DNA from 3 places in the Pseudomonas sp. C2.3V genome. Region 2 is predicted to be linked to each of the others. Evidence: predicted binding sites of a transcription regulator. Region 2 holds the regulator's gene; each other region holds the start of a gene.

Region 1 (3,280 bases), 3.0 Mb from region 2:
GTTGAGCCGGGCCGCAGCGGCTGATCACAGCAAGCCCGACACGACATTCAGCAAAATTCATTCAAGCCCAAAGGGCATTTAATCCAGAGAAACAAAGGCGCCAATGAGATCTGCGCCTACGAGCAGCCCGACAGGCCTGCCCTCAATCCCGGTCGGGAGGGCGATGGCGAATGCTGCCGCCAAACAGCCCGGGCTGTTTAGTCCGGGCGATAAACACGTACATTCGCATGCCCCTCATTGAGCAAATGATGAGCATGCAGGCGACTCATGACACCTTTGTCACAGTAGAGAAGGTACTGGCGATTCTCGTCCAGTTCCTTGAATCGATTATTCAGTGCAAAGAATGGCATAGCCTGCACTTCGACACCGTCCACGGCCAGAGGATCATCCTCCTGACTATCTGGGTGACGAATGTCGAGCACGATCTGACCAGGCAGCGCCTGGCTGACTTCCTCAACCTTCAAGTCCTTGCCAAGCTCGTCGATCACCTTGTCGACTGTCATCATCGTAGCGCGCTCAAGGGCTGCGTCCAGGATGGCCATGTCGAATTTGGTTTCTTCGTGCTCGATACGGTAGCCCTTGGCCTTGGTCGTCGGGTTCACCGAAATCACGCCGCAGTACTCCGGCATGTGCTTGGCAAATGCCGCCGTGCCGATCTGTTCGGCCGTGTCGATGATGTCCTGCTTGTGACTGGCCAGCAGTGGACGCAGCACCAGCGTATCGGTGACACGGTCGATTACGGCCAGGTTGGGCAGGGTCTGGCTGGAAACCTGCGAGATCGCCTCGCCCGTGACCAACGCATCGATGTCCAGGCGCTCGGCCATGCGGCTAGCTGCGCGCAGCATCATGCGCTTGAGGATGACGCCCATCTGGCTGTCATCTACCTTGGTCAGGATCTCGCCGACCACCTCTTCGAACGGCACGCTGATAAACAGCACGCGCTGGGAGCGGCCGAATTTCTCCCACAGATAATGGGCAACCTCCATAACGCCCAATTCATGAGCACGCCCACCCAGATTGAAGAAGCAGAAATGACTGACCAAGCCGCGACGCATCATCTGGTAGGCGGCAACGGTTGAGTCGTAACCACCGGACATGAGCACCAGCACCTGTTCGAGGGCACCCAGTGGATACCCTCCCAGACCGTCGTGCTGCCGATCAATCACGAACAGGCGGTCATGGCGGATCTCAATGCGTGCAAGCACCTCGGGATCCTTGAGGGAAATCCCTGCACCGCCACAGCGCTGGCGCAGTCCGCCCCCGACGTAGCGCTCTACGTCCATGGAGCTGAAATCATGTTTGCCGGCCCGCTTGCAGCGCAAGGAGAATACCTTGCCGCGAATGCGCTCACCGAAATGCTGGATGCATTTGTCGAGAATATCTTCGAAGTCGCCCAGCGGGTATTCATGGACCTCCAGGAAATGACCGATCCCTGGCGTGCAGGTCAGGCGCTCGATCATCTCGCGCAGAACCTTCGGCTCGGTTTGCTGTGTTTCGACTTCCAGATTATCCCACTCACCCTCCACCGTCAGGTTCGGGTCCAGATCTCTCAAGACCACCCGGATATTCTTCGCCAGCTGGCGAATGAAACGCTTGCGCACCGGACGACTTTTGATAGTGATTTCCGGAAAGACTTTGACGATGAGCTTCATGAAATTTTAAAGAAGAGCGGAAACGACGAGAAAAGGTCGACAAGTATAGCTCAAACTGAAAGTTCTGACTTCCATTGGTCTAAATACATAAAAGCACCAATTTGGTGCTATAAAAAATATAAAGCACGCTTTTGGTGCTCGGTGGTCTATTCCAGAGGCACCATTTACGGCCAAGGCCTAGTGTTAGTGCGGCCCTGTCCATTACAGGGCACTGGCACGCTACTTGCTCCCTTGTGAGGCAGTAGCCCTTAGGCGAGGATAGGGCTCTTCTGAAAGCGCAACCGTTTTCAGAAGTGCCCTTGCTACGGGTACACCTGATCCTGGGAGTTACGCCAACCGCTCCCAGCCTCAATCCCTCTGGAGGAAAACATGTCGAAGGCGGTTCAACTGATCAAAGAAAACGACGTGAAGTGGATAGACCTGCGCTTCACGGACACCAAGGGAAAGCAGCAGCACGTTACTATGCCCGCTCGCGACGCCCTCGATGAAGACTTCTTCGAACACGGCAAAATGTTCGACGGCTCCTCCATTGCTGGCTGGAAAGGTATCGAAGCTTCCGACATGATCCTGATGCCGGACGACAGCACCGCCGTGCTGGATCCGTTCACTGAAGAGCCGACCGTGATCCTGGTCTGCGACATCATCGAACCGTCCACCATGCAGCCTTATGAGCGTGATCCCCGTGCGATTGCCAAGGCCGCTGAAGAGTATCTGAAATCCACCGGTATCGGTGACACTGTATTCGTAGGTCCAGAGCCCGAGTTCTTCATCTTCGACGAAGTGAAGTTCAAGTCCGACATCTCCGGCTCCATGTTCAAGATCTTCTCCGAACAGGCCTCCTGGAACACTGACGCTGACTTCGAAAGCGGCAACAAGGGCCACCGTCCGGGCGTCAAGGGCGGCTACTTCCCGGTTCCGCCGGTCGACCATGACCACGAAATCCGTACAGCCATGTGTAATGCGCTGGAAGAGATGGGTCTGGTTGTTGAAGTTCACCACCATGAAGTGGCGACTGCCGGCCAGAACGAGATCGGCGTGAAGTTCAACACGCTGGTAGCCAAGGCGGACGAAGTCCAGACGCTGAAGTACTGCGTACACAACGTCGCTGATGCCTACGGCAAGACCGTAACCTTCATGCCGAAGCCGCTGTATGGCGATAACGGCTCGGGCATGCACGTTCATATGTCTATCTCCAAGGAAGGCAAGAACACGTTCGCAGGCGAAGGCTATGCCGGCCTTTCCGATACTGCCCTGTACTTCATCGGCGGCATCATCAAGCATGGCAAGGCTCTGAACGGCTTTACCAACCCGTCCACCAACTCTTATAAGCGTCTGGTTCCCGGCTTTGAAGCACCGGTCATGTTGGCCTACTCGGCTCGCAACCGTTCCGCCTCGATCCGTATCCCCTACGTTTCCAGCCCGAAAGCCCGCCGTATCGAAGCGCGCTTCCCGGACCCGGCGGCCAACCCTTACCTGTGCTTCGCTGCACTGCTGATGGCGGGTCTGGATGGTATCCAGAACAAGATTCACCCTGGCGATGCTGCCGACAAGAACCTGTACGACCTGCCGCCAGAAGAGGCCAAGCAGATCCCGCAGGTATGTGGCAGCCTGAAGGAAGCACTGGAGTC
Region 2 (3,280 bases):
ACGGCAGAGCACAGGCAGGTATCGGTTATCTCCCCCAGGAAGCATCGATATTCCGTAAGCTGACCGTGGCCAATAACATCATGGCTATCCTTGAAACCCGCAAGGATCTGGACCGAAACGGACGCACCCAGGCGCTCGAGTCGCTGCTTCAGGAATTTCACATTACCCATATTCGTGACAACCTAGGCATGAGCCTGTCGGGCGGTGAACGTCGTCGCGTCGAGATTGCTCGCGCCCTAGCCACGGCGCCCAAGTTCATTCTGCTGGATGAGCCCTTTGCCGGTGTCGACCCTATTTCAGTGGGTGATATCAAGCAAATCATTCGCCACTTGAAAGCCAAAGGCATTGGCGTTTTGATCACGGATCACAATGTTCGGGAAACCCTCACAATCTGTGAGATGGCTTATATTGTGAATGACGGACAGCTGATTGCTGAAGGCGATGCCGAAAGCGTGCTGGCCAACGACCTGGTTAAGGAAGTTTATCTGGGGCACGAATTCCGCCTCTAGGCAAAAGGGTAAAAACCAGGCATATAATTTGCTCATCCCTACCAAATTATCTGGTGGGCTCCGTGGCGCAGTTCGCGTCTGTAGATTAAGGTGCTAAGCCCGCAGCCATGAAACCATCGTTAGTTTTAAAGATGGGCCAGCAGCTGACCATGACTCCTCAGCTGCAACAGGCCATTCGATTGCTTCAACTTTCGACGCTTGATCTCCAGCAGGAAATTCAGGAAGCCCTGGAATCCAACCCCATGCTCGAGCGGCAAGAAGAAGGCGATGATTTTGATCACAGCGACCCGCTTGCCGATGGCGAGGAGCTATCGAATCCTGGTAGCCAGGAGGTTACGTTCAAGGATACGGCTCCCTCGATAGAGACCTCTGAGTCGGACGAGTCCGAATGGAGTGACCGTATCCCCAATGAGCTTCCCGTCGATACCGCCTGGGAAGATATCTATCAGACAAGCGCGAGCAGCCTTCCGAGCTCTGACGACGATGAATGGGATTTCACATCCAGAACATCGACAGGTGAAAGTCTGCAGAGCCATCTTCTCTGGCAACTGAATCTGGCCCCGATGTCGGACGTGGATCGCATGGTCGCCATGTCGATCATCGACGGCATCAATAATGATGGCTACCTCGAAGAATCACTCGAAGACATACACGCCTCGCTAGATCCTGAGCTTGAGGTAGAGATTGATGAAGTCGAAGTAGTTTTACGCCGTGTTCAACAGTTCGAACCGGCAGGCGTAGGCGCACGTAATCTCAAGGAATGCCTGCTGCTGCAACTCAATCAGCTTCCAGGCAAAACACCACGGCTGGCGGAAGCTAAGCGCTTGGTCACAGATTATCTGGACGTCCTAGGCAGCCGTGATTACAGCCAGCTCATGCGCCGCATGAAGATCAAGGAAGATGAGTTACGTGACGTAATCGAGCTGATTCAAAGCCTGCACCCCCGACCAGGCTCCCAGATCGAGTCAGGTGAAGCCGAGTACGTGGTTCCTGATGTCATCGTGCGCAAACACAATGACCGCTGGCTGGTTGAGCTGAACCAGGAGGCGGTGCCGCGGCTACGCGTAAACTCACAATATGCCGGTTTCGTGAAACGTGCCGACAGCAGTGCAGATAACACTTTCATGCGTAACCAGTTGCAGGAAGCTCGCTGGTTCATCAAGAGTCTGCAGAGCCGTAACGAGACCCTGATGAAGGTTGCGACGCAAATCGTCGAGCATCAGCGTGGCTTTCTAGAGTATGGCGAAGAAGCCATGAAACCACTCGTACTTCACGATATTGCCGAGGCGGTTGGCATGCACGAGTCCACAATTTCTCGTGTGACCACCCAAAAGTATATGCACACGCCTCGTGGCATATACGAATTGAAATACTTCTTCTCCAGTCACGTAAGCACGGCTGAGGGCGGTGAATGCTCGTCGACCGCCATTCGCGCCATCATCAAAAAACTTGTTGCCGCCGAAAATGCAAAAAAGCCATTGAGCGACAGCAAGATCGCTGGTTTACTGGAGTCACAAGGCATACAGGTCGCGCGTCGGACTGTAGCCAAATACCGTGAGTCGCTGGGCATTGCTCCATCGAGTGAACGGAAAAGGCTGGTCTAGACTTTAGGCGGCTCGCCACGAGCGGACTGCGAGCGCGGGGGAAAGAGGCGCTTATCGCTCAACAGTGTTTCTTCGGCAGGCCTAATGCCTGCCTGTTACACCACGGCAATAAGGAGAACGCGGTATGCAAGTCAACATCAGTGGGCATCAACTGGATGTTACCGACTCCCTTCGCAGCTACGTTGGAGAAAAGCTCGCCCGACTTGAACGCCACTTCGATCGCATTACCAGTGCTCAGGTAATCATGCAGGTCGATAAACTGAAACAGAAAGTTGAAGCCACCTTGCATGTTGCAGGTGCGTCTGTCGTTGCAAATGCCGAACATGAAGACATGTACGCTGCCATCGACCTTCTCACCGATAAACTCGACCGCCAGTTGATCAAACACAAAGAGAAACAGCTCGAGAGGCAGCAAGGGTTGGGCGTCCGTTGAGACTTAACATCACCCTATGATTCGATTAGAAACCATTCTGACCCCTGGCCGCTCACACGTGAGCGTGCCAGGGGTCAGTAAAGAAAGCGTGCTTCAGCAGATTTCTGAAATTGCTGCGACTGACTTGCCAGGGCAAGACGCTCACTCAATTTTCGAAAGCCTCATGGCCCGAGAAAAGTTAGGGTCGACCGGTTTCGGCAATGGAATAGCTATTCCTCACTGCCGCCTGAGTGGCTCCAAGGAGCCTATTAGTGTGCTGTGCCACCTGCAAACACCGGTAGACTTCGACTCACTCGACGGAGCGCCAGTAGACCTTATTTTCGTCCTGCTCGTACCCGAAGCCGCTACCGAGCAGCATCTGGAGTTGTTGCGCCAGATTGCAGCCATGCTGGATAAGGCTGAAATCCGCGACCGACTGCGCCATGCAACTACTAGCAATGGGCTCTATCAAATAGTTATCGACGCCCAAAGCGGTCATTAACATGCATCTGATTATCGTCAGTGGACGCTCCGGATCTGGCAAAAGCACAGCACTAGATGTGCTGGAAGACAACGGCTTTTATTGCATCGATAATCTACCTGCCGGTCTTTTACCGGACCTGTCCGAGCGCGCCCTGACTGAATCCGAAGGGGCTCAGTCTCAGATAGCCCTGTCTATCGACGCCCGCAACCTGCCTAGCCAGCTACAACGCTTTCCCGAGCTGCTTGAGCAAGTCAGATCACGCCATATCCGT
Region 3 (3,280 bases), 840 kb from region 2:
AGCCCGATCTGACAGCTTTTCAGTTCGGGCAAAGCCGATTCCACCTCGTCCGTGATGAGATGGAATCCACGGCTTCGGGCGCGCAGCGTGATCTGTCGCTGATGCCACATGGCGGACTCCTAGGCTTGCTGGGCGCGCATTCTAGCGCGGCTTTCGAAAAAACAAAGAGGCTCTTTAAAGCTGACGTTCAGACCGGGGCTACGAGCGGGTGTTCCGGGCAATAACGCACGAAAAATGACTTTCTTTCGCGCATACGAAAAGAGCGCCCGAAGGCGCCCTTTTTTGACCGACAAACGGTAGCCGGCTCGCTATTACATATTGTAACCACGCTCATTGTGCAGCGTCAGGTCCAGACCCACGGTCTCTTCCTCATCGCTGACACGCAGGCCCATGACCATGTCGATCACCTTCAGGATGACGAAGGTCAGGATGCCGGTATACACCAGTGTGAACAGCACGCCCTTGAGCTGAATCCACAGCTGGCCGCCAATATCGGTCACGGTGCCGAAGCCGCCTAGAGCCGGTGCTGCGAAGATACCGGTCAGCAGCGCGCCCACGATACCGCCGACACCATGCACACCAAAGGCGTCCAGGGAATCGTCATACCCAATCTTGCGCTTGAGGCTGGTGGCGCAGAAGAAACAGATCACACCCGCGACCGCACCGATGATCAGCGCACCCATCGGGCCGACTGTACCGGCAGCCGGAGTAATGGCCACCAGACCGGCAACCACACCCGAGGCAATCCCCAGGGCGCTGGGCTTACCGTGGGTGATCCATTCAGCAAACATCCAGGCCAGAGCTGCCGAGGCGGTTGCGATCTGGGTGACCAGCATCGCCATGCCGGCAGTGCCGTTTGCCGCAACGGCGGAGCCTGCGTTGAAACCGAACCAGCCCACCCACAGCATGGCAGCGCCGACCAGGGTATATCCCAGGTTGTGCGGTGCCATCGGGGTGGTCGGGTAGCCCTTGCGCTTGCCCAGCACCAGGGCAGCCACGAGCCCGGCAATACCGGCGTTGATGTGAACCACGGTGCCGCCAGCAAAATCCAGCACGCCCCAATCCCACATCAGGCCACCGTCACCGCTCCACACCATGTGGGCGATCGGTGCATAGACCAGGGTGAACCACACACCGGTAAAGACCAGCATGGCAGAGAACTTCATGCGCTCGGCGAACGCACCTACGATCAGCGCCGGGGTGATGATCGCAAAGGTCATTTGAAAGGTGACGAAAATGCTTTCGGGGAACAGCGCAGCCGCACCTGTCAGCCCATCATGGGTAATGGAACTCAGGAAGGCCTTGCCGAAACCGCCGATAAATGAATTGAAATTGGTTACGCCTTTTTCCATGCCTGTGGTATCGAAGGCAAGGCTATAACCGTAGATCATCCAGAGAATACTGATCAGGCCGGTAATGGCGAAACACTGCATCATCACTGACAGGATGTTCTTGGCACGAACCATGCCGCCATAAAACAGCGCCAGGCCCGGAATGGTCATGAAAAGCACGAGTGCTGTAGACACCAGCATCCATGCCGTATCGCCGCTATTCAACGTCGGCTCCGCTGCTGCTTCCTGAGCCATGGCAAGGCTCGGCATAGCGAGGGACAAAAGGGCTCCTAGCCCTGCGTACTTGCGCAGAGTCATGATGTTCTCCTGGGGCTTTGGGGGTATGGAGTACGGTGTTTTTTAAATAGCGTCGGTATCGGTTTCGCCGGTCCGGATGCGGATGGCTTGTTCCAGATTTACAACGAAAATCTTGCCGTCACCGATCTTGCCAGTGTTGGCTGCCTTGGTAATGGCCTCGATGACACGGTCGAGCTGGTCATCGGCAATGGCGACGTCGATCTTCACCTTGGGCAGGAAGTCGACAACGTATTCGGCGCCACGGTATAGCTCCGTGTGCCCCTTCTGGCGACCGAAACCCTTGACCTCGGTGACGGTAATGCCTTGAACGCCGATCTCGGACAATGACTCGCGGACGTCGTCGAGCTTGAACGGCTTGATGATGGCGGTGACTAGTTTCATGAACTTCTCCCGAAAAGTGGACTTGCCCCAGGAACGAACCCCGTCTCAAGTCTAAGCGCAGTCTGTGGCTTTGTAACGTCGCCCCGCTCTAAAACGGTTCGCCGCCACCCTCGCCCGCCTACGAAGCAATCACCGCTTCGCTTCCGCATCCCTGGTGCGTGATGCCTCTGTCATAACGGCTAAAGCAGAAACCTTGCCATTTCGTGCAAAGCCGCATGGCGCAACGCCTCTATGCGCTTCGGTTGAATGAGATAGCGTCCATTTCACAGCAGATCGCACCATCCTGGCGCACAGTGCCCGGAAGAGGTGCCCAAAAAATGTGCAGATGCCCGGCATCCTGGCGCTGGAAAGGAGCGTGATACACTGGTCCACACACTTTTTAATGGATGAAGCGTATGTTCCCACCCAAAGCGCTACTCGACTCCCTGACCCAACAAGCCAGCCGCCTGTTCGGAGAAGGCTCGCCCCGTGCCGATATCGAAAACCAGTTCAAGGCACTGATGCAGAGCGGATTTAGCAAGCTCGATCTGGTTAGCCGTGAAGAATTCGACACCCAGATGCTGGTCCTTGAACGCACCCGCGCTCGCCTTGAGGCCTTGGAAGCTCGCCTGGCCGAATTGGAAGGCCAGGGCAAAGAGCCTGCTGCTGCCGCCCAGCCTGCACAGGACGCACCGACATCAGCCAAAATGGCTTTCCAGAACAACAAAACGGAACCCACCCCGCCGACCGCCGAATAACCCGGCCGGCGGGACACTGATCAAGGAGTGATCATGTCCCTCGCCATCGTTTGTAGCCGCGCCCAGGTGGGCGTGGAAGCCCCCTGTGTCACTGTAGAAGCGCATCTGGCCAACGGTCTGCCCGCATTGACCCTGGTCGGCCTGCCGGAAACCGCCGTCAAGGAGAGTAAGGATCGCGTGCGTAGCGCCATCCTCAATTCAGGCTTCGACTTTCCGGCACGCCGCATCACCCTAAACCTTGCCCCTGCCGACCTGCCCAAGGATGGTGGCCGCTTCGATCTGGCCATTGCCCTTGGCATTCTGGCGGCCAGTGCGCAGCTACCTGCGGATGCCCTGGCCGATATCGAATGCCTGGGTGAGCTGGCGCTCTCCGGTGCACTGCGCCCCGTCCAGGGCGTATTACCCGCAGCGCTTGCCGCACGGGAAGCCGGACGCACACTGATCGTGCCCCATGAAAACGCCGAGGAAGCCAGTCTGGCTGGCGGGCTTAAAGTCATCGCGGTGGGCCATCTG

Evidence for each region. The regulator sigma-54, encoded in region 2, starts transcription at its own class of promoters, with help from an activator protein. The targets are predictions, from matches to a motif close to ANTGGCATNNANNTTGCTNT.
Region 1: a site for sigma-54 is predicted at 1,863-1,882, ahead of glnA (glutamate--ammonia ligase). Genes of this name have one in related genera too.
Region 3: a site for sigma-54 is predicted at 2,212-2,231, ahead of glnK (P-II family nitrogen regulator). Genes of this name have one in related genera too.

What each region holds. Positions count from the first base shown of each region.
Region 1 is NZ_JBZUBN010000001.1:3,955,385-3,958,664, forward strand. Features, by position in the region: gene thiI (tRNA uracil 4-sulfurtransferase ThiI) at 198-1,652, opposite strand; gene glnA (glutamate--ammonia ligase) at 2,022-3,280, shown strand, end outside.
Region 2 is NZ_JBZUBN010000001.1:1,003,611-1,006,890, reverse strand. Features, by position in the region: gene lptB (LPS export ABC transporter ATP-binding protein) at 1-509, shown strand, start outside; gene AC4LF3_RS04720 (RNA polymerase factor sigma-54) at 617-2,113, shown strand; gene hpf (ribosome hibernation-promoting factor, HPF/YfiA family) at 2,238-2,546, shown strand; gene ptsN (PTS IIA-like nitrogen regulatory protein PtsN) at 2,563-3,027, shown strand; gene rapZ (RNase adapter RapZ) at 3,029-3,280, shown strand, end outside.
Region 3 is NZ_JBZUBN010000001.1:162,993-166,272, reverse strand. Features, by position in the region: gene AC4LF3_RS00810 (secondary thiamine-phosphate synthase enzyme YjbQ) at 1-110, opposite strand, end outside; gene AC4LF3_RS00805 (ammonium transporter) at 312-1,649, opposite strand; gene glnK (P-II family nitrogen regulator) at 1,692-2,030, opposite strand; partial or broken gene AC4LF3_RS00795 (accessory factor UbiK family protein) at 2,426-2,674, shown strand; gene AC4LF3_RS00790 (YifB family Mg chelatase-like AAA ATPase) at 2,801-3,280, shown strand, end outside.